Regions from separate parts of the Pseudomonas sp. SMV71 genome, predicted to be linked through region 1. Evidence: predicted binding sites of a transcription regulator. Region 1 holds the regulator's gene; each other region holds the start of a gene.

Region 1 (7,401 bases):
GCCTGCTCGGGATGGCGTCGGATCGAACCACCTGATGTCGGCCAACAGGCCCTGTTCGCGAGCAGCCTCGCCACCGCCGTTTCCAAGCCTCTATTGCGCTCCATGATGAAAGTTGGACAGCTTCTTGCAATACCCCGCCTGCGCCCGTTTCGGGCGTCAAAAGTTTGCTTCACTGGAACGGGGATTATTGGTGGATCGCTCTCAGTTACTCAGCACTGCGCGCAGCAACGTCGTAGGCCTCAGCCAGGGCAATCTGGGCGTGCCGCTGTTGCTCATGGTCATGCTCGCCATGATGATGCTGCCGGTCCCGCCGTTCCTGCTGGACGTGTTCTTCACGTTCAACATCGCGCTGTCGATCGTGGTGCTGCTGGTATGCGTTTACGCCCTGCGGCCGCTGGATTTCGCGGTGTTCCCGACCATCCTGCTGGTGGCCACGCTGTTGCGTCTGGCATTGAACGTGGCATCGACGCGGGTGGTCATGCTCCACGGCCAGGAGGGCCACGCCGCCGCCGGTAAGGTGATCCAGGCCTTCGGTGAGGTGGTGATCGGCGGTAACTACGTCGTCGGTATCGTGGTCTTCGCCATCCTGATGATCATCAACTTCGTGGTGGTGACCAAGGGTGCCGGGCGGATTTCCGAGGTGAGCGCTCGCTTCACCCTCGATGCGATGCCGGGCAAGCAAATGGCGATCGACGCCGACCTCAACGCCGGCCTGATCGATCAGAACCAGGCCAAGGCCCGCCGTCTGGAAGTGGCCCAAGAGGCCGAGTTCTACGGTTCGATGGACGGTGCCAGCAAGTTCGTGCGCGGTGACGCCATCGCCGGCCTGTTGATCCTGTTCATCAACCTCATCGGCGGCATGGCCGTCGGTATCTTCCAGCACAACATGAGCTTCGGCGATGCCGGCAAGGTCTACGCCTTGTTGACCATCGGTGACGGTTTGGTGGCGCAATTGCCATCACTGTTGCTGTCCACCGCTGCGGCGATCATGGTGACCCGTGCCTCGGGCTCCGAAGACATGGGCAAGCAGATTCGTCGTCAGATGTTCGCGTCACCCAAGGCCCTGGCCGTGTCTGCCGGCTTGATGGCGGTGATGGGCCTGGTGCCGGGCATGCCGCACTTTTCCTTCCTGAGCATGGCGGCCGTGGCGGCTGGTGGTGCCTACCTGTTCTGGAAGAAGGACAACGCGCAGAAGGTGCTGGCTCTTGAAGAGGTCAAGCGTCAGCAGGAGCTGCTGCCATCGCCTGCTCGTGCGCTGGAAACCAAGGAACTGGGCTGGGACGATGTGACCCCAATCGACATGATCGGCCTGGAAGTCGGCTATCGCCTGATTCCGTTGGTCGACCGTAACCAGGGTGGTCAGTTGCTGGCGCGGATCAAGGGCGTGCGCAAGAAGCTGTCCCAGGACCTGGGCTTCCTGATGCCCACCGTGCATATCCGCGACAACCTCGACCTGGCGCCGAGCGCCTATCGTCTGACCCTGATGGGCGTGATCCTGGCCGAGGCCGAGATCTACCCGGACCGCGAGCTGGCGATCAATCCCGGACAAGTCTACGGCAGTCTCAACGGCATCACCGCCAAAGATCCGGCTTTCGGCCTGGAAGCGGTGTGGATCGAAGTCAGCCAGCGGGCCCAGGCCCAGTCCCTCGGTTATACCGTGGTGGACGCCAGCACCGTGGTGGCGACGCACTTGAACCAGATTCTCTACAAGCACTCCAGCGAGTTGATCGGTCACGAGGAAGTCCAGCAACTGCTGCAAGTGCTGGCCAAGGGGTCGCCGAAGCTGGCCGAAGAACTGGTGCCGGGGGTGCTTTCGCTGTCGCAGCTGCTCAAGATTCTCCAGGCGCTGCTGGCCGAACAGGTGCCGGTGCGTGACATACGCAGTATTGCCGAAGCCATCGCCAACAACGCGTCGAAGAGTCAAGATACCGCCGCGATGGTGGCTGCGGTGCGGGTCGGCGTATCCCGCGCAATCGTCCAAAGCATTGTAGGCACTGAGTCTGAGCTGCCTGTGATCACGTTGGAGCCAAGGTTGGAACAGATATTGCTCAATAGTCTGCAGAAGGCAGGACAAGGCTCGGAAGAGGGTGTTCTGCTTGAGCCAAGCATGGCCGAGAAGCTGCAACGTTCGTTGATCGACGCAGCCCAGCGGCAAGAGATGCAAGGCCAGCCGGTGATCCTGCTGGTGGCCGGTCCGATTCGCGCGATGCTCTCGCGGTTCGGACGCCTCGCGGTCCCGGGGCTGCATGTGCTGGCGTACCAGGAAATACCGGACAACAAGCAAGTGACCATCGTTGCGACAGTAGGGCCCAACGGCTGAGGTAGTGGTTTATGCAAGTGAAGCGTTTTTTCGCCGCCGACATGCGTCAGGCCATGAAACTGGTTCGTGACGAGCTGGGCGCTGAAGCAGCCATCATCGGCAATCGCCGGATCGCTGGCGGTGTGGAACTGACGGCGGCCCTGGACTACAAACTGTCGGCGCTGGCCCCACGCGTTCCGAACATGGAACTCGAGGATGAGCTGCGCAAGACCCAATCGCGCATCGCCAGCGCCCAGGCTGAACTGAGCCTGCGCAGCCACGAAGGCGAGGCTGCGGCGGGCACCAATCGTCAATTGTTCGCCGGTCAGCCATTGACCGCCGGCCTGCCATTGACCGCAGCCGAACCGCTGATCGAGCCGACCCCGGCTGAACCGCGCCGTGCCGAGCCGGCCCCGGCAGCGCCTGCCCGTGGCGTCGACCCGCGAGCCCTTGACTCGATGCGTTCGGAACTCAACAGTCTGCGCGAGCTGATGGAAGTCCAGCTCGGCTCCCTGGCCTGGAACCAGCTGCAAGGCAGCCGTCCAGCCCAGGCCAACCTGTGGCGTCGCCTGCAGCGCATCGGCCTGTCCGGTCCGTTGTCCCGCGACCTGCTGGCGCTGATCAACGGTATCGAAGAGCCGCGCCAGGCCTGGCGCATGTTGCTGGCGCACCTGGCGCGGATGATTGCCACGCCGGAAGTCGAGCCATTGGAAGAGGGCGGTGTGATCGCCATGGTCGGTCCGGCCGGCATGGGCAAGACCACCACCCTGGCCAAGCTCGCGGCCCGTTATGTACTTAAATATGGTGCCCAGAGCATTGCACTGGTGAGCATGGACAGTTTCCGTATCGGTGCCCAGGAGCAACTCAAGACCCTGGGGCGGATCCTCAATGTGTCGGTGACCCAGGTGGATCCGGGTCAATCCCTGGCCCAGGCGTTGGAGCCTTTGCTGCGCAAGCGCGTCGTGCTGATCGACACCGCCGGCCTGCAAGCCAGCGATCCGGCCCTGCGCATGCAGCTCGAAAGCCTGGCCGGGCGCGGCATCAAGTCAAAAAATTATCTCGTGTTGGCAACCACCAGCCAGAAGCAGGTTCTAACCGCCGCATACCACAGCTACAAGCGCTGCGGGCTGGCCGGCTGCATCCTGACTAAGCTGGACGAAACGGCAAGCCTGGGCGAGGTACTGAGCCTGGCGATCGGACACGATCTGCCGGTGGCATACCTGACCGACGGGCCGCGGATCCCGGATGATTTGCATCTGCCGCGCCGTCACCAACTGGTCAGCCGTGCCGTGAGTGTGCAAATGCAGGAAGAACCCAGCGAAGAAGCCATGGCTGACATGTTCGCTGATATCTACCACAGCCCGACCAAGCAGGTCGGCTGAGGTTATCATGAGTATTTTTTGTACCTACATCGATGGTCTGCCATGCATTGTTCCGTGTGTGAACGCGCAGCCAGTAATGTGGCCTCCGTCTACGTAAGACAAGGTAAAGAACGAACATGGGCAGCATGCATCCCGTACAGGTGATCGCGGTGACCGGCGGCAAAGGTGGCGTCGGGAAGACTAACGTGTCAGTGAACTTGTCCCTGGCTCTGGCAGAGCTTGGCCGACGGGTCATGCTGCTGGACGCCGACCTGGGCCTGGCGAACGTCGACGTATTGCTGGGGCTTACCCCCAAGCGCACCCTGGCGGACGTCATCGAAGGCCGTTGTGAACTGCGCGACGTGCTGTTGCAGGGGCCGGGCGGGATTCGCATCGTGCCGGCCGCTTCCGGCACCCAGAGCATGGTCCACCTGACTCCGGCCCAGCACGCCGGCCTGATCCAGGCGTTCAGCGATATCGGTGACAACCTTGATGTGCTGGTGATCGACACCGCCGCAGGTATCGGCGACTCCGTCGTCAGTTTCGTACGCGCCGCCCAGGAAGTGCTGCTGGTGGTCTGCGATGAACCCACGTCCATCACCGACGCCTATGCCCTGATCAAGTTATTGAATCGCGACTACGGCATGAACCGCTTCCGCGTCCTGGCCAACATGGCCCAGAGCCCGCAGGAGGGGCGCAACCTGTTCGCCAAGCTGACCAAGGTCACGGATCGCTTCCTGGATGTCGCCCTACAATACGTGGGTGCGGTGCCTTACGACGAAAGCGTGCGTAAGGCGGTTCAGAAGCAACGTGCCGTTTATGAAGCTTTTCCACGTTCCAAATGCGCGCTGGCATTCAAGGCAATCGCCCAGAAGGTCGATAGCTGGCCCTTGCCGGCCAATCCGCGCGGTCATCTGGAATTTTTCGTCGAGCGTCTCGTGCAACAAACAGCAGGGCCCGTGCTATGACTGCAAGCGGTTACAACCATCTCTACAAAAAATCGGCACGGGACGCCCAATACGAACTGATCGAGCGTTATGCGCCCCTGGTCAAGCGTATCGCGTACCACTTGCTGGCGCGCCTGCCGGCCAGTGTTCAGGTCGAGGACCTGATCCAGGCCGGCATGATCGGCCTGCTCGAGGTGGCGAACAAATACGACGCGAGCAAAGGCGCCAGCTTCGAGACGTATGCCGGGATCCGCATTCGCGGGGCAATGCTCGATGAGGTCCGCAAGGGCGATTGGGCGCCGCGCTCGGTGCACCGTAATACGCGCATGGTCAGCGACGCGATCCGGGCAATTGAAGCTAAAACCGGGCGCGACGCTAAAGATCACGAGGTTGCGGCCGAACTCCAGTTGAGTCTCGATGATTACTACGGGATTTTGAACGATACCTTGGGCAGCCGCCTGTTCAGTTTCGACGACCTGTTGCAGGACGGCGAACATGAAGGGCTGCATGAGGATGGCGCAAGTACTCACATGGAGCCTGCGCGTGACCTGGAAGATGAACGGTTCCAGAGCGCGCTGGCCGAAGCGATTGCCAATTTGCCGGAGCGTGAGCGGCTGGTCTTGGCGCTGTACTACGACGAAGAGCTGAACCTCAAGGAGATCGGTGAGGTCCTGGGGGTCAGCGAATCGCGGGTCAGCCAGTTACACAGCCAGTGCGCGGCCCGCTTGCGGGGGCGTTTGGGGGAGTGGCGAGCGCGCTGACAGGCGTGTGGAGCGATTGCGAACGAGATTGGCCAGTCATGCGCCAGCCACGTGCAGCGCTCCAGACCGTTGTCGAGTGTTGTGCCGGAATTGATTGAAATGGCGCGTTCAGGTGCTGGACGCGTTTAAGACTGCTTGGAGGTCGAATTGGACAAGAACATGAAAATCCTCATCGTTGATGATTTTTCAACGATGCGGCGGATCATTAAAAACCTGTTGCGTGACCTCGGGTTCACCAACACGGCCGAAGCAGATGACGGGACCACCGCGCTCCCGATGTTGCACAGCGGTAACTTCGATTTCCTGGTCACCGACTGGAACATGCCAGGCATGACCGGCATCGACCTGCTGCGCCAGGTGCGTGCCGATGAAAAGCTCAAGCACCTGCCGGTGCTGATGGTGACTGCCGAAGCCAAGCGCGAGCAGATCATCGAAGCGGCCCAGGCCGGTGTGAATGGCTATGTGGTCAAACCCTTCACGGCCCAGGCGTTGAAAGAGAAGATCGAAAAAATCTTCGAACGCATCGGTTAACGGCGCCACGGGGGAGCTATGGATAACGAATCTTCTATGGGCGATTTCGAATCGACCCTGAAAAAACATGCCCGCGAACTGGTCGAGAGCCTTGAAAAAGGTCGTTTTGGCGATGCGGTTCAAATGATCCATGAGCTCAACCAGACCCGTGACCGCGGTCTGTATCAGGAAGTGGGCAAGCTCACGCGTGAATTGCACAGCGCGATTGTCAATTTCCAGATCGACCCGCACATGCCGCAGGCCGAGGAAGTCTCGCAGATCACCGACGCCACCGAGCGTCTGGGTTATGTGGTCAAGCTGACCGAGGCTGCGGCCAACCGCACCATGGACCTGGTGGAAAATGCCACGCCGCTGGTCAATGGCCTGAGCGAAGAAGCCCAGGCCTTGAGCACCGACTGGGGGCGCTTCATGCGGCGCGAAGTCGGGGCTGAAGAGTTCCGGGAACTGGCCCGTCGGGTTGACGCTTTTCTGACGCGCAGCAGCACCGAAGGCCGCGCCGTTGCAAGCAACCTCAACGATATCTTGCTGGCCCAGGACTATCAGGACCTGACCGGCCAGGTCATCAAGCGGGTGACCCAACTGGTCACCGAAGTGGAAAGCAATCTGCTCAAGCTGGTGCTGATGGCCAGCCAGGTTGACCGCTTTGCAGGCATCGAACACGACCGTGCAGCGATACTTGCAGAAAAAGATCCACAAAAACATCTCTCTCAGGGTGAAGGTCCGCAGATTCATGCCGATAAAAGAGAAGACGTTGTGTCCGGTCAGGACGATGTGGACGATTTGCTGTCCAGCCTTGGATTCTGAGTTTGTAGGTCGTGATGACGGTTAATGCCGGTCGCGCCGTGCCCCACAAGGCGCAAGACTAGGCACGAGGAGTGCGGTTTGGTTTTCCAAATGAACGACGAGTAACGACGGCTTGCGCCTTGTGGGGCGCGGCCCGGAGGGTTGGAGCTGTGAGCGCGCCATGCCGCGTTGCGAAACTTGGTAAGGAAACAACCCTTACCCGCGTCTCGCGCCTTGCCTGGCACGCTCACAGCTCCAACGCAATCCGGCATTAACCGTCATCACGACCTACCTGTTTTAGGAGCAGCCATTAATGAGCTTCGGCGCCGATGAAGAGATCCTTCAGGATTTCCTGGTTGAGGCCGGCGAGATTCTAGAGCAACTTTCCGAGCAACTGGTCGAGCTGGAAAGCCGACCGGATGATGCGGATCTGCTCAATGCAATTTTTCGCGGTTTCCACACTGTAAAAGGAGGCGCCGGCTTCCTCCAGCTCAACGAGCTGGTGGAGTGCTGTCACATTGCCGAGAACGTGTTCGACATCCTGCGCAAGGGTGAGCGTCGCGTTGACGCAGAGTTGATGGACGTGGTGCTTGAAGCGCTGGATGCGGTCAACAGCATGTTCAGCGAAGTGCGCGAGCGCTCGCCGATTACCCCCGCTACACCTGAGCTGCTCGCCGCGCTGTCGCGCCTGGCCGAGCCGCAATCGGCTGACGAAGCCG
Region 2 (7,401 bases), on a different contig from region 1:
GAATGATGGTCTGCATGATGGTGCTCTGGGTGGAGATGGTCTTGGCGTTCGCCTGGTAGTTGCTCTGTGCCTTGATCAACTCGACCAGCTCGTTGGTCAGGTTGACGTTGGACTCTTCCAGCGAGTTGGACACGATCGAACCCAAGGTGCCGGTTTGCGGGGCGTCGTAGCCCGGAATACCCGACGCGAAGGTTTCTTTCCAGCTGGTACCGCCTACCGGCTGCAGGCCTTGCTCGTTGGTGAAGCTGGCGAGCGCGAGCTGGCCGATCGGCTTGGTCTGGTTGTTGCTGAAGTTGGCCAGCAATACACCGCTGCCGTCGATGGTCAGGTTGGTGATCTGGCCGGTAGCGTAACCGTTCTGGGTCGGAATCGACCGGGCGGTGTCTGCGTTGAATTGGGTGGTGTTGGCCATGGAGATAGTAATGGTTGGTGCGCTCGCAGCACCATTGGCGGCCCAGACACCATTGGTTACGGTACCGGGCACCCAGCCAGTCAAGACCAGATCGTTGTTGATAGTCGCCGGAGGCGTGCTGACCTGAACCAGTTTGCCACTGGAGTCAAAGCTCATGGTCGACGGAACAGGCGCGGTAGCACCGGTAGTGGTCGGCAGGCTGCCGTTCAGGTTACGACCATCGATCAAGGTATAGACGTTCCAGGTATTGCCGGCAGTCTTGACCATGTATTGGTCCATGGAATGCTGGTTGCCCTGAGTGTCGTAGATCGGCGTGGTGAACTGCTTGGTGAATGTGGACGTATCGTTAGGATTGAACGCGGCGGTAATCGGCAACGCGGTCGAGTTCAGGTTGATCGTCGACGACACCAGGCTGGTGGCGGTTGGCGGCAGGTTGGACGTGTCGATACGCAGGTCGGTCAGGATTCCGTTCTGGATCTTGCCGTTGGCATCCACGCCATAGCCCTGCAACTTGGCAGTGCCATCGCTGTTGGTGATGTAGCCTTCCTTGTCGGTCTTGAAGGTACCGGCACGGGTGTAGCTCAGGGAACCGTCGTTGCTCAGGACAAAGAAGCCCTGGCCCTGGATCCCCATGTCCAGCACGTTGCCGGTGTTGTTGACGTCACCCTGGCCGAATTGCTGGGAAACGTTGGCCAGGCGCACGCCGTTGCCTACAGTCTTGCTGCCCGAACCCAGCTTGGTGGCCGAGTAGACATCCTCGAATTCCGCACGGGACGATTTGAAACCGGTGGTCGCCACGTTGGCGATGTTGTTGCCGGTGACGTCCAGCTGTTTGTTGGCAGCATAGAGACCGCTAAGGCCGATGTTGAAAGACATTTTCCACTCCTATTGCCGGGTTAGTCGGCTCTACATACCAATAGTTTGTACTTTGGACAGGGCGATGCTGCCCAGCCCGGCCAGGTTGAGCATCAATTCACCGCCCGTCTGGCTGATCGTCACGCTGCTGACCGTGGCCGGCAGGTTGGTGATCAGCGACGTCGGCTTGCCATCGATGGTGGTCGAGGCCGCGAAGGTGTAAGTACCGGATTCGACGGTGGTGCCCGCGTCGTTCTTGCCATCCCAGATGAAGGCCGAGTTGCCGGCTTTCTGCGCGCCAAGGTCGATGGTGCGGATGGTCTTGCCGTCCTTGTCCATGATCTTGACCGCGACAGAGCCCGAGGCCGGTACCACCACGGTGCCGTTGAGGCTCTTGGAGGTATCGACCACCGCCTTGTCACCCGGAGCGATGACCGAACGCCCCACCAGCGACGAGGCCTGCAAGGCTTGCGAGGAGTTGTAGTTGCCGGCGATGCCGCTCACGGTCTGGTTGAGGGTGGTGATGCCCTCCAGGCTGCTGAACTGCGCCAGCTGAGCCACGAACTCGCCGTTGTCCTGGGGTTCCAGCGGGTTCTGGTTCTTGAGCTGAGTGACCAGCAATTGCAGGAACGCATCCTTGCCCAGTTCCTTCTTGCCGGTCGCCGCACCCGTCAACGAGCCCAAGGCATCGGAGGGCTTGTTGGTCTTGACCGAAGAGTTGGCCAGGATTTCGTTGAGGCTCAAACCGCCGGTGGTGTTAGTAACGCTCATGTGACTCGCCCCTTATCACTGACCCAGGGTCAGGACCTTCTGCATCATGGTTTTGGCGGTGTTCATCATTTCGGCGTTGGTCTGGAACGAACGACTGGCGGAAATCATGTCGGCCATTTCTTCGACCACGTTGACATTCGGGTAGTAGACATAACCCTTGGCGTCGGCAGCCGGATGGTTTGGCTCATAACGCGCTTCCAGATTGCTCTGGTCCTCGACCACGCCCAGCACCTGCACACCCTGCCCGGCTGCGTCCTGCTCCTGGAACAGCGAGTCGCTGCCGCCGGACTGACCGCCTTGGAACATAGTGGCGAAGACCGGGTGGCGCGCGCGGTAGGTCTGGTCGATGCTCGACGAAACGGTTTCGGCGTTGGCAATGTTACTGGCGACGGTGTTCAGGCGAGTGGTCTGGGCACTCATGGCACTGCCGGCAATGTTGAATACGCTCGCGATCGACATGGATTACTCTCCGCGCAGGGCCGATACCAGCCCTTTGAATTTGCTGTTGAGCAGGGTGAAGCTGGCCTGGAAGTTCACGGAGTTTTCCGCGTAGTTGGACTGTTCCAGCTGAGCGTCCACGGTGTTCTGGTCAATCGAAGGTTGCATCGGCGTGCGATACATCAGCGACTCATCGCCATTGCCCAGGCCCTCGGCCTCGATATGACGGCTGTTGGTCATGTTCAGGGCAAAGCTACCGTTCTTGGTCCTCTCGTTCTGCTCGGCGAGCACTTTGGAGAAGTCCAGGTCCCGAGCCTTGTAGTTCGGGGTATCGGCGTTGGCAATGTTGTTGGCCAGGACTTCGGCACGCTGGGCGCGGAAGCTCAGGGCCTTTTCATGGATACCGAGCGCTTTATCGAAGCTGATGCTCATGGCACAAACCTTTGAGTGACCAATGTACGTACGATGGTTATAGCAAGCGTCGTGCCACTTTCCAAAAGCCCATAAACCGGGGCTTTGCGGGCAGCGGCAAGGCGGCAATGCCAGAAAAGCGGCAATGGGCTTCCGCTTGACTGCCGCTTTTCTGCCGCTCTCAGCGTCAATGGCGAAATTGTGGGAGCGGGCTTGCCCGCGAAAGCGGTGTATCAGGCGGCATCAATGTCTCTATTGGATCGCCTTCGCGAGCAAGCCCGCTCCCACAGAAGATTGGGGGGATTTGATGGAAGTTGACAGGCAAAAAAACGGGAGCCTTAGAGGGCTCCCGTTTTTTGACACACCGGCCAATCACTTCGCCTGATAGATGATCCCCGGACTGCACTGCACCATCTGGTAATGATCCGGCAAGCCATTCAACGCCTCTGAGGCGCCGAGGAACAGATAACCGCCCGGCTTCAGGGTGCCGTGGATCCGCAGCAGGATGTCTTTCTTCACTTCAGCGGAGAAATAGATCAGCACGTTGCGGCAGAACACGATGTCGAATTTGCCCAGGCTGGCATAGCTGTCCAGCAGGTTGAACGAGCGGAACTCCACACGATTCTTGATCGGCGCCTTGACCACCCAGCGCCCCGGACCTTTCGGGTCGAAGTAGCGTTGCAGGCGATCAGGCGACAGGCCACGGCCGATGGCCAGGCTATCGTACTCGCCGGTCTTGCAGTTGGTGAGCATGGACCCCGACAAGTCGGTGGCGACGATTTGCACGCCGCCCTTCAACTGGCCGATATTGGTCCGCTCGAATTCATCGATGGACATCGAGATCGAGTACGGTTCCTGTCCCGACGAACACGCCGCCGACCAGATCCGCAAGCGCTGCCCCGGACTGGCCTTGATGGCCGCCGGCAGTACCTTGTTCTTCAATACCTCGAATGGATAGGTGTCACGAAACCACAAGGTTTCGTTGGTGGTCATCGCATCCACCACCATCTCGCGCAGCCCACTGCGCGGCTGGGTCTGGATACGCTGCACCAGCTCGCCCAACGATTTGAGGCCCTGTTGCTCCATCAATTTGTTGAGACGGCTCGACACCAAGTATTGCTTGTTCTCACCAAGCAATATGCCACAGGCTTTTTCCAGGAAGACCCGGAACTGTTCGAAATCCAAATTACCCGTAGACAAGATGCCGCCTCTTTCATTGTATTGATTTGCCGGGCGCACAACGCGCCCGACCTTTTATCCTGCTGTCTTGATCCGATCGACCACCCGGGACGCCAGATCATCGGGCCGGAATTTCGCCAGGAAATCGTCGGCACCGACCTTCTTGACCATCGCCTGGTTGAAAACCCCGGACAACGAGGTGTGCAGGATGATGTGCAGCTTCTGCATACGCGGATCGCTGCGGATCTCCGAGGTCAGGGTGTAGCCGTCCATCTCCGGCATCTCGATGTCCGAGATCATCATCAGGAATTCTTCTTCGGGCTTCTTGCCCTCTTCCACCAGCTTGCGCAGGTAGTCCAGCGCCTGGCGCCCGTCGTTCAGCGCCACCACTTCGACACCGATGGTCTGCAGGCAACGCGTCACCTGCTTGCGTGCCACCGACGAGTCATCGACGGTCAGCACCCGCAGCGAAATCGCCTTGTGCTGGGTCTCGGCATCCACCACACCGACGGAAATGGCTTCCGGGGTCGGCGCAACTTCGGCGAGGATTTTCTCCACGTCGATGATTTCCACCAACTGGTTGTCGACCCGGGTCACTGCCGTCAGGTAGTGATCACGACCGGTGCCCTTGGGCGGTGGATGGATCTCTTCCCAGTTCATGTTGACGATGCGTTCCACCGAGCGCACCAGGAAGCCCTGGGTCTTGGTGTTGTACTCAGTGATGATCACGAACGGATTGCTCTGGTCCAGCAGCCGACCGGAACCGGTCGCCATTGCCAGATCGAGGATCGGGATCGTCGCTCCGCGAATATTCGCCACACCGCACACGACGGGACTGGACTTGGGCATCAGGGTCAGCTTGGGGCATTGCAGCACCTCGCGCACCTTGAATACGTTGATCCCATACATTTGCTGTCCGTCGAGACGGAACAACAACAGCTCCAGGCGATTCTGACCCACCAGCTGAGTGCGCTGGTTTACTGAATCCATTACTCCCGCCATGCCCTGACTCCTACCTAACGCTAATGTGTCCGACGCGCCTGAATCATTAAACGGCACGGGGCTTGCTATTCAACCGGCATGAACGCACAAACGACATTTTCTCGACGCCTGACCACTCACTGCCGCTACTGGCTCGGTGCACTGCTGGCTGTCTGCCTGTTCGCTTCGGGCCGCCCTGCCCTGGCAGATGCTCCGGTTACCTTGCCTGATCTCCTTATCGGCGTCACTCAGGGCTTTCTTGAATTCACCGTAGAAGACTACCTGGCTACCAGTCAAACCGAAGGTCGCTATGAAATCGAAGTCAACCAGCTCGACCCGCGCCTGCGCATGCCGATGTGCGACAAGGAATTGACTGCCTCGCTGGAGAGTCCGGCCCGGCCCCTGGGTCGCGTCACGGTCAAGGTTCGTTGCGACAGCGCCGCCCCGTGGACCGTGTTCGTACCGGCTCAAGTGCGCCTGTATCGGGAAATCGTCACGACCACTCGTCCGCTCAAACGGGCCGGGATCGTCGAGCCCCAGGACGTCGTGCTGCGCGAACGCGACATCAGCCAGATCACCCAGGGTTTCCTGACGTCGGTGGATCAGGCCATCGGGCAGAAACTTGTCCGACCAATGGTAGCCGACCAAGTTGTCACCCTGGTGCATCTGGAGCAAGCCGAAGTGGTACGCAAGGGCGACCAGGTGGTCATCACCGCCCGCAGCGGTACCCTGGCGGTACGGATGCCCGGCGAGGCCTTGTCCAATGGCGGTATGCGGGAACAGATCCGGGTGAAAAACCTCAACTCCCAACGGGTAATCAAAGCGCAGGTCATGGCCCCCGGCCAGGTGGAAGTGGCCATGTAGAGACTTGGTAGAGACGGGTACAAAGCTGGCGCTTGACCCCGGTGTTCCCTAGACTGTGCCTTTATACGAAGGCTTGCGCAGACGTGCGCATGTTCATTGAATAAATGAGCCTAAAGTTTTTTCAGGGATGGCCGAGAACATGGCAAGCGTCCAAATATCCAGAGGTTTTCTACCATGGTCATCGACTTCAATCGTTTAAACAGCTCTTCACCGTTGCCAGGCACTACCCGTACCAGCGCGAGCAAGGAAACCGACAAGTCCGCACCGCTGCCTACCCAGGCCGAAAAGGTCAACACCGGAGAGTCCGTACACCTCAGCACTGAGGCCCAGCAGTTGCAGAAGGTCACTGACAAGCTGCGCGATCAACCTGTCGTCGATAAAGCCCGCGTGGCCGAATTGAAAGCAGCAATCGCCGATGGCAGCTATAAAGTCGACAGCAACCGCGTAGCCAGCAAACTGCTCAACTTCGAAGCCCAGCGCTAGGCCGCCGCCTGCGCAGGCTTTTGGACGCTCAAGACCCAAGGCCAGCCATGCACGACACGAATTTATTGCAACTGATCATCGACGACTTCGCTCCAGCGCAACAGCTGCTGGAATTACTGCAGGCCGAATCCGTGGCGTTGCACGGTCGCGACATGCCTCTGCTGGAAAATATCCTGGCGCAGAAGCAGGCATTGATCATTCTGCTCGACCAGCATGGCCGCAAGCGCAGCGAGATCCTCATCAGCCTCAACCTGCCCGCCACTCACGAAGGCCTCGAGCAACTGGCCAGCCAGTCGTCGATCGGCGATCAATTGCTGTCCCAGAGCAAAGTCCTCAATGACCTGCTCGCCCAGTGCCAAGCGACCAATGCGCGTAATGGCCAGTCGATCCTGACCCAGCAGGCCGCCACCGCCAATCAGTTGCGTATCCTCAACGGCGGCGAAATCCCGACGCTGTATGACGCCAGCGGCTCGACCGCCCGGATGGTCAAGCACCGCCCGCTCAGTCAGGCGTAAAAGGAACAGCGCCTGTGCTCTATCAACGCGCGAGACATGCTGGCAAAATGCTAGCTACTCGTAGTCGTATTTTGCCTGGAGATTGACCTACCGTGTTCAATGCCTCAAACGCGGATGATGCTCCGCAGCCACCGAAGGTCCTCACCACGCCTCTGGAAATCTCCGGCAACCTGCGGATGCTGCAGGAAAGCCACGACCCGCTGATCATTACCTTTCACGAACGCACCCAGCGTTTTCAAAGCTATCTGGTGAATGTGGATCGCGAGAACAACACCATTGCCCTGGATGAAATGATTCCGCGTGATGGCGAACGCTTCCTGCTGGCAGGCGAGCCGTTTCGTGTCGAAGGCTTCCATGACGGTGTGCGTATCGCCTGGGAAAGCAACGGTCCGCTGACCATCGATGAGTCCAAGGATGGTCGCTGCTATCGTGGCGCCCTGCCTGAGGAAGTGGTTTATCACCAGCGCCGCAACGCCTTTCGCGCCGCTCTGA
Region 3 (7,401 bases), on a different contig from region 1:
TTGGCCGATTACGACTTTGATCTCTGACACATAAAAGCCTCCTGATGGAGGCTTTTTAATGCGTAAGCGTGACCGGAGAATCACACTAACCCATTGCGCTGCGCCAGCTCGATCAGATCGACCAACGACCGGGCATTGAGTTTCAACAACAGACGTGTCTTGTAAGTACTGACGGTCTTGTTGCTTAGAAACATTCCATCGGCGATTTCCTTGTTGGTCCTCCCCCGCGCCAACTGTTGCAGGACCATCATTTCTCGCCCTGACAAGCGATCCACCATATCCGATTCGCTGGCGTTACCCAGGCTGGAACGCACCGTATGCAGTGCCTGGTTGGGAAAATAACTGTAACCGGACAGTACCGCCTTTATTGCACTCAGCAATTCTGTCAGATCCTGTTGCTTGCACACATACCCGGCCGCCCCCGTTTGCATGCAACGCATTGAAAAGTGGCCCGGTGACTGAGACGTCAGCACCAACACCTTCATTGATGTAGGAATAGAAGTCAGACGGGCAATCACCTCCAACCCGTCGAGCTTGGGAATACCAATATCCAGGATGACGATATCAGGGGAAAGTTCACGAGCGAATTGCAACGCATCAACGCCATTATCGGTTTCGGCTACAACTTCGTAACCATGCCGCTCCATCAGCAAACGTACAGCAAGACGAATGACGGGGTGATCATCCACGATCAGCACTTTATTCATGGGCAAATCCAACTTCGCTGTTCGAATTTTTAGAGCACGCACAATAGCCTAGTCAATTCAACCTTGGCATGCTGCCCCCCCCTGACCGCTCGCACCGAGAGACGAAACCTACAAGCTATACAGAAAATTCCTACGAATTTCCCCAGAAAATATGTGTCATGAATTTGTTTATCGTGGGAAGCCGACCTTTCCTCATCCTCCGCAAAGGGGTCAATCGTATGCTCCAGCATCCCCATGCCTCGGTCAGGCAGACCAGGAAAACCATTGCGCTCATAATGAGTAACTCATTATTGGCAGATGGCACCGTGCACCCGCTTCTTCCCGGACCAAAATTCATATAAAACAACTACAAGCCCGGTAAAACATTTGAAGCCTGTTGCACCCTGCTTATCACCCTCCACTTTCACACACCCACGACACCAAACTTTCCAATTCAATCAGAGCACGAATATTTTATGAGCCTTCACCATGAGCAAAACTTCCAGCACCATCACCAACCCCATGACCCTCATCGCCATATTTGCAACTTTATCCGAAACTTCGGCGGCGGTTTCGCTGCCCTTCCTGGATGATCAGGATCGCGAATGCTATGTCTGGTTCCTGATCAGTTTCCCCTTTTATCTGTTGCTGCTTTTCTTCATTACGCTCAACTTCAATCATCGTTCGTTGTATTCACCCTCGGATTTTCGCAAGAGCAAACATTTCATAAAAAGCATGAACGGATCGACGCTCCGGCGTAAACGCATATTGCGCCGGACAAATCAGGTCAAGGAAAATCCAGAAGCTTACGAGCGATGCCGATGCAGGCTTCGACCGACCGTTTGCATACTGTGCAGCCGATGCGAAACCGGTCGAACAAAACGTTCACGGCAGGTTCCGGGGCATGCCCATGTCACCGTCTACATCATTTACCACAGCACAGACTCTGCAGCCGCCGGACAGGACGAATGAGCGACAGGGAAAAGGTTCGCCCCCCCAAAAAAACGGCCTGCTCATGGCAGGCCGTTTTTTCAAGCGTAAGGGTCAGAACAGCTTGCGACCCTTGTTCGCCGCGATGCGCATGCGCAGGGCGTTGAGCTTGATAAACCCGGCCGCGTCGGCCTGGTTGTAGGCACCGCCGTCTTCTTCGAAGGTCGCGATGTTGGCATCGAACAGCGAGTCATCGGACTTGCGCCCGGTCACGATCACGTTGCCTTTGTACAGCTTCAGGCGCACGACACCGTTCACGTTGACCTGGGAAGCGTCGATCATCTGTTGCAGCATCAGACGCTCCGGGCTCCACCAGTAACCGGTGTAGATCAGGCTGGCGTACTTGGGCATCAGCTCGTCCTTGAGGTGAGCCACTTCGCGGTCAAGAGTGATGGATTCGATCGCCCGGTGAGCGCGCAGCATGATGGTGCCGCCAGGGGTTTCGTAGCAACCACGGGACTTCATGCCGACGTAGCGGTTTTCGACGATGTCCAGGCGGCCGATGCCATGCTCGCCACCGATGCGGTTCAAGGTCGCCAGCACGGTGGCCGGGCTCATTTCCACGCCGTCCAGGGCGACGATATCGCCGTTGCGATAGGTCAGTTCCAGGTATTGCGGGGTATCGGGGGCCTTCTCCGGGGAGACGGTCCAACGCCACATGTCTTCTTCGTGCTCGGTCCAGGTGTCTTCCAGCACGCCGCCCTCATAAGAGATATGCAGCAGGTTGGCGTCCATCGAGTACGGGGATTTCTTCTTGCCGTGACGCTCGATCGGGATCGCGTGCTTCTCGGCGTAGTCCATCAGTTTTTCACGGGACAGCAAGTCCCATTCACGCCATGGCGCGATGACCTTCACCCCGGGCTTGAGAGCATAGGCGCCCAGCTCGAAACGCACCTGGTCGTTACCCTTGCCGGTGGCACCGTGGGAAATGGCGTCGGCGCCGGTTTCGTTGGCGATTTCGATCAGGCGTTTGGCAATCAACGGACGGGCGATGGAAGTACCCAGCAGGTACTCGCCTTCGTAGACGGTGTTGGCGCGGAACATCGGGAACACGAAGTCGCGGACGAACTCTTCGCGCAGGTCATCGATGTAGATCTCTTTGACGCCCATGGCCTGAGCCTTGGCGCGTGCAGGCTCGACTTCTTCGCCTTGCCCCAGGTCAGCGGTGAAAGTCACCACTTCGCAGTTATAAGTGTCCTGCAGCCACTTGAGGATCACCGAAGTGTCCAGGCCGCCGGAATACGCCAGAACGACCTTGTTTACGTCCGCCATGCCATCACTCCACGGGTTCTACGGAAAGCCGTGAAGTCTAACGTCCAGCGCGGATAATTTACAGAGGCGCGACAGCTTATGACGACGAAGCGACAGATTATGTCGAGAGCGCGACGATTAAAAACCGCTCAGGAGGTACGCGCCGTCGCGGCGGCAGGCGTCGCGGCAGGTGCCTTGGCTGGCGCGGCAGCCGGTGCCGGGACCTTGGCCGGAGCCGCAGGCGGCGCGGCTTGAGGCGCGGGAGCTGGGGGCTGTGCAGCGGGCGCCGGGACTTGCGTCACAGGCACGCGCGACAAGTGCACGACGACACGACGGTTCTTGGCCCGGTTGGCCGCGCTGGTATTGGGCACCAAGGGATAACGTTCGCCATGGAAGCGCACGGTAATCTGCGACTCCTGGAAACCGTTGGCCTTGAAAAACTCTTGCACCGCCAGGGCCCGACGGCGCGACAGCTCACGGTTGGTCAGGCGGTTGCCGCTGTTGTCGGAATGACCGTCCAGCTCCACATGGTTGACGCTCGGGTCGGCCTTGATGAAGTCGAGCATGACTTGCAACTGCGCCTTGGCCCGGGCATCGAGTTCGACTTCTTCGCCCGGGAAGCCGATCTGGGTTTCTTTCACCTGCTCGAAATTCTTTGGCAACAACTTCGCCACGCAACCTTGATAGTCATTGAAGGCCTTGTTGAACCGCACGGGCAGCAGACGGACTTCCGAGACCCGCCCGTCTTCAGTATTGCGCCGCACCACCGGGCTGCGACCTTCCATCAGGCCGCTGATCAACCGGCCCGCCTGGATCTGGGAACTGTTGAACAGCACGTCGCCGCTGCCGATCCTGACCGAGCCCAGGTTGATGTCGCCCCGCCCCGGCTGCCAGGGCGCGGCCGCTGCCAGCAACGTGGCCGACCCGCCACCGAGCATCGGGTTATAGGCCTTGAGGCGGAATGTGGCCTGTTCGCCCGCCCGACGCACGAATTCGCCGCTGCCGAAATCGGTGATCGGCTGACTCAACCGGCATTCGAACTTGTCACCTTCGACCGTCCACTCAATGTTCTCCAGACGGGTCTGGAAAGTGAGCGCCATCGCGGGAAGGCTGGCAAACACACTGAGCAAGGCTAGATAACGCTGGCGCACGGGCGGCTCCACTGGCTTTTGTACAAAGGTCGACACACGCTTGGGGGTATGACGCCGCTCCCGACACTGCCGGATTGGTGGCACACCTGTAGGAGCTATCGGTCGCTTGGGCAAGAACTTGATAGCGGGTGCCTGAATCGGTCTTTTCCGGTAGCATTCCCCAGAGTTTGACCCGCCTGGAAGCCCCCCATGTCCGACCGCCTGACCCTGCTGCGTCCCGACGACTGGCATATTCATCTTCGCGATGGTGCTGTGTTGACCCATACCGTCGCCGATGTCGCGCGTACCTTCGGGCGCGCGATCATCATGCCTAACCTGGTCCCGCCGGTGCGCAATGCCGCCGAGGCCGATGGCTATCGCCAGCGCATCCTCGCCGCGCGCCCGGCCGGCAGCCGCTTCGAGCCGCTGATGGTGCTGTACCTCACCGACCGCACCCAGCCCGAAGAGATCCGCGACGCCAAGGCCAGCGGCTTCGTCCACGCCGCCAAGCTGTACCCCGCCGGCGCGACCACCAACTCCGATTCCGGTGTCACCAGCATCGACAAGATCTTCCCGGCGCTGGAAGCCATGGCCGAAGTCGGGATGCCGTTGTTGATTCACGGTGAGGTGACCCGCGGCGACGTGGATGTCTTCGACCGCGAGAAAATTTTCATCGACGAGCACATGCGCCGCGTCGTGGAGCGCTTCCCGACCCTCAAGGTGGTGTTCGAACACATCACCACCGGCGATGCCGTGCAGTTCGTCAACGAGGCCCCGGCCAACGTCGGCGCGACCATCACCGCGCATCACCTGCTGTACAACCGCAACCACATGCTGGTGGGCGGAATCCGTCCGCACTTCTATTGCCTGCCGATCCTCAAGCGCAACACCCATCAGGAAGCCTTGCTCGACGCCGCCACGAGCGGCAGCGCCAAGTTTTTCCTCGGCACGGACTCGGCGCCCCACGCCCGGCACGCCAAGGAAGCGGCCTGTGGCTGCGCCGGCTGCTACACCGCCTATGCCGCCATCGAGATGTACGCCGAGGCATTCGAGCAGCGCAACGCACTGGACAAGCTCGAAGGCTTCGCCAGCCTGCACGGCCCGCGCTTCTATGGCCTGCCGGTGAACACCGACCGTATTACCCTGGTCCGCGACGAATGGACCGCCCCCGTCAGCCTGCCATTCGGCGAGCAGACCGTCATCCCGCTGCGCGCCGGTGAAAAACTGCGCTGGCGCCTGCTGGAGGAAAACGCGTGAGTGAAGATCATTTCGACGATGAACTGGACGGCAATGGTGGTTCGGGCGGTGCCCGTCACCCGATGGCGGCCCGTTTCCGCGGCTACCTGCCCGTTGTCGTCGATGTAGAGACCGGCGGGTTCAACTCCGCTACCGATGCCCTGCTGGAAATCGCCGCCACTACTATCGGCATGGACGAAAAAGGCTTCGTGTTCCCTGACCACACCTATTTCTTCCGCGTCGAGCCCTTCGAGGGCGCCAACGTCGAAGCGGCGGCCCTGGAGTTCACCGGGATCAAGCTTGACCATCCGCTGCGAATGGCGGTCAGCGAAGAGACAGCCCTGACCGACATCTTCCGGGGCGTGCGCAAGGCGCTGAAGGCCAACGGTTGCAAGCGGGCGATCCTGGTCGGCCACAACAGCAGCTTCGACCTGGGTTTCCTCAACGCTGCCGTCGCGCGCCTGGACATGAAGCGTAACCCGTTTCACCCATTCTCCAGCTTCGACACGGCCACCCTCGCCGGCCTGGCGTACGGCCAGACCGTACTGGCAAAGGCTTGCCAGGCCGCCGACATCGATTTCGATGGTCGCGAGGCGCACTCGGCCCGCTACGACACCGAGAAGACCGCCGAGTTGTTCTGCGGGATCGTCAATCGCTGGAAGGAAATGGGCGGCTGGCAGGATTTCGACGACTGAGGCGTTGCCGGCGCGAGCTTCTGCTCTGTGTGGCGAGGGAGCTTGCTCCCGCTTGAGTGCGCAGCGCTCACAATATCTTGGGGCGGCTACGCCACCCAGCGGGAGCAAGCTCCCTCGCCACAGGTCAGCGCCCGGCTTCAGACCCCATAAAAAAACCGGCCCATCGAGGGCCGGTTTTTTTCATGCCTTGTGCGCTTACAGCTTGTCGCCGTGCTCGCCCAGGTAAGCGGCAACGCCTTCAGGCGATGCGGTCATGCCCTTGTCGCCTTTTTTCCAGTTGGCCGGGCAGACTTCGCCGTGCTCTTCGTGGAATTGCAGCGCGTCGACCAGACGGATCAGTTCTTCCATGTTACGGCCCAGTGGCAGGTCGTTGATGATCTGCGAACGGACCACGCCTTTGTCGTCGATCAGGAACGCGCCACGGAACGCCACGCCGCCTTCGGACTCGACGTCGTAGGCTTTGGCGATCTCGTGCTTCATGTCGGCAGCCATGGTGTATTTCACCTGACCGATACCGCCGTTGTTGATCGGGGTATTGCGCCAGGCGTTGTGGGTGAAGTGCGAGTCGATCGAGACAGCGATCACTTCGACGTTGCGCGCCTTGAAGTCGTCCATGCGGTGATCCAGTGCGATCAGCTCGGACGGGCAGACGAAGGTGAAGTCCAGCGGGTAGAAAAACACCAGGCCGTATTTGCCTTTGATGGCCGAGGACAGGGTGAAGCTGTCGACGATTTCACCGTTGCCGAGGACGGCTGGAACGGTGAAGTCAGGGGCTTGTTTGCCTACGAGTACGCTCATTGGATATCTCCTGGTGTAGTAACGTGAAAACAAGGTCCGGGCCAGCCTGCCATCCTGAGGCGACAGCCCTGTGACACGAACCCGCTTCGCAAGGACCGACCATCATACACCGCGCATTTGGGGTGTCCTCAACGGTTTTTAGGCATTATCGAAAAATCGCCAGAGTGCCAGCCAAAACCGTTCGTCAGGCCGGCGCGGCTCTAGCCCAAGCCTCGCGGAAACCACTTTGACAATCATTCTCGTTAACATTAAGATCCGTCTCACTTGGGCCACAACCAGCGACGGTTCTCACTTATGTATGTTTGCCTCTGCACTGGCGTCACCGACGGACAGATCCGCGAAGCGATCTATGAAGGTTGCTGCAGCTACCGCGAAGTCCGCCAGGCCACCGGCGTAGCCAGCCAATGCGGCAAATGCGCGTGCCTGGCCAAGGAAGTGGTTCGCGAAACCCTCGCCAAGGCACAGACGGCACAGGCAGCGATCCCCTACCCAGTGGAATTTACCGCCGCGTAAAAACAGCTTTTCAAGGAACCGGACTCAATGTCCGGTTTTTTTATGCCCGCAAATCAAATAGTTAGCGGCAAGACGCGGAACACAAGCATTCTTATTCCGATT

Evidence for each region. Region 1 encodes FliA, which starts transcription of late flagellar genes. Its sites were predicted from a motif close to CTAAAGTTTNNNNNNNNNNNGCCGNTAA; they were not measured.
Region 2: a site for FliA is predicted at 6,022-6,049, ahead of flgM (flagellar biosynthesis anti-sigma factor FlgM). Genes of this name have one in related genera too.
Region 3: a site for FliA is predicted at 4,174-4,201, ahead of ACLEJQ_RS11785 (flagellar protein MotY). Genes of this name have one in related genera too.

The regions. Positions count from the first base shown of each region.
Region 1 covers NZ_JBKGGU010000011.1:124,130-131,530, reverse strand. Annotated here, with positions in the region: gene flhA (flagellar biosynthesis protein FlhA) at 191-2,320, shown strand; gene flhF (flagellar biosynthesis protein FlhF) at 2,332-3,681, shown strand; gene fleN (flagellar synthesis regulator FleN) at 3,798-4,628, shown strand; gene fliA (RNA polymerase sigma factor FliA) at 4,625-5,368, shown strand; gene ACLEJQ_RS13565 (chemotaxis response regulator CheY) at 5,528-5,899, shown strand; gene ACLEJQ_RS13560 (protein phosphatase CheZ) at 5,918-6,703, shown strand; gene ACLEJQ_RS13555 (chemotaxis protein CheA) at 6,996-7,401, shown strand, end outside.
Region 2 covers NZ_JBKGGU010000009.1:93,254-100,654, forward strand. Annotated here, with positions in the region: gene flgE (flagellar hook protein FlgE) at 1-1,288, opposite strand, end outside; gene flgD (flagellar hook assembly protein FlgD) at 1,319-2,038, opposite strand; gene flgC (flagellar basal body rod protein FlgC) at 2,054-2,497, opposite strand; gene flgB (flagellar basal body rod protein FlgB) at 2,501-2,908, opposite strand; gene cheR (protein-glutamate O-methyltransferase CheR) at 3,260-4,087, opposite strand; gene ACLEJQ_RS11250 (chemotaxis protein CheV) at 4,142-5,068, opposite strand; gene flgA (flagellar basal body P-ring formation chaperone FlgA) at 5,147-5,911, shown strand; gene flgM (flagellar biosynthesis anti-sigma factor FlgM) at 6,086-6,394, shown strand; gene ACLEJQ_RS11265 (flagella synthesis protein FlgN) at 6,442-6,909, shown strand; gene ACLEJQ_RS11270 (flagellar brake protein) at 7,002-7,401, shown strand, end outside.
Region 3 covers NZ_JBKGGU010000009.1:206,039-213,439, forward strand. Annotated here, with positions in the region: gene ACLEJQ_RS11765 (PA3496 family putative envelope integrity protein) at 1-27, shown strand, start outside; gene ACLEJQ_RS11770 (response regulator) at 81-707, opposite strand; gene ACLEJQ_RS11775 (hypothetical protein) at 1,176-1,658, shown strand; gene ACLEJQ_RS11780 (argininosuccinate synthase) at 1,731-2,948, opposite strand; gene ACLEJQ_RS11785 (flagellar protein MotY) at 3,077-4,078, opposite strand; gene pyrC (dihydroorotase) at 4,268-5,314, shown strand; gene rnt (ribonuclease T) at 5,311-5,988, shown strand; gene ACLEJQ_RS11800 (peroxiredoxin) at 6,184-6,786, opposite strand; gene ACLEJQ_RS11805 (bacterioferritin-associated ferredoxin) at 7,081-7,299, shown strand.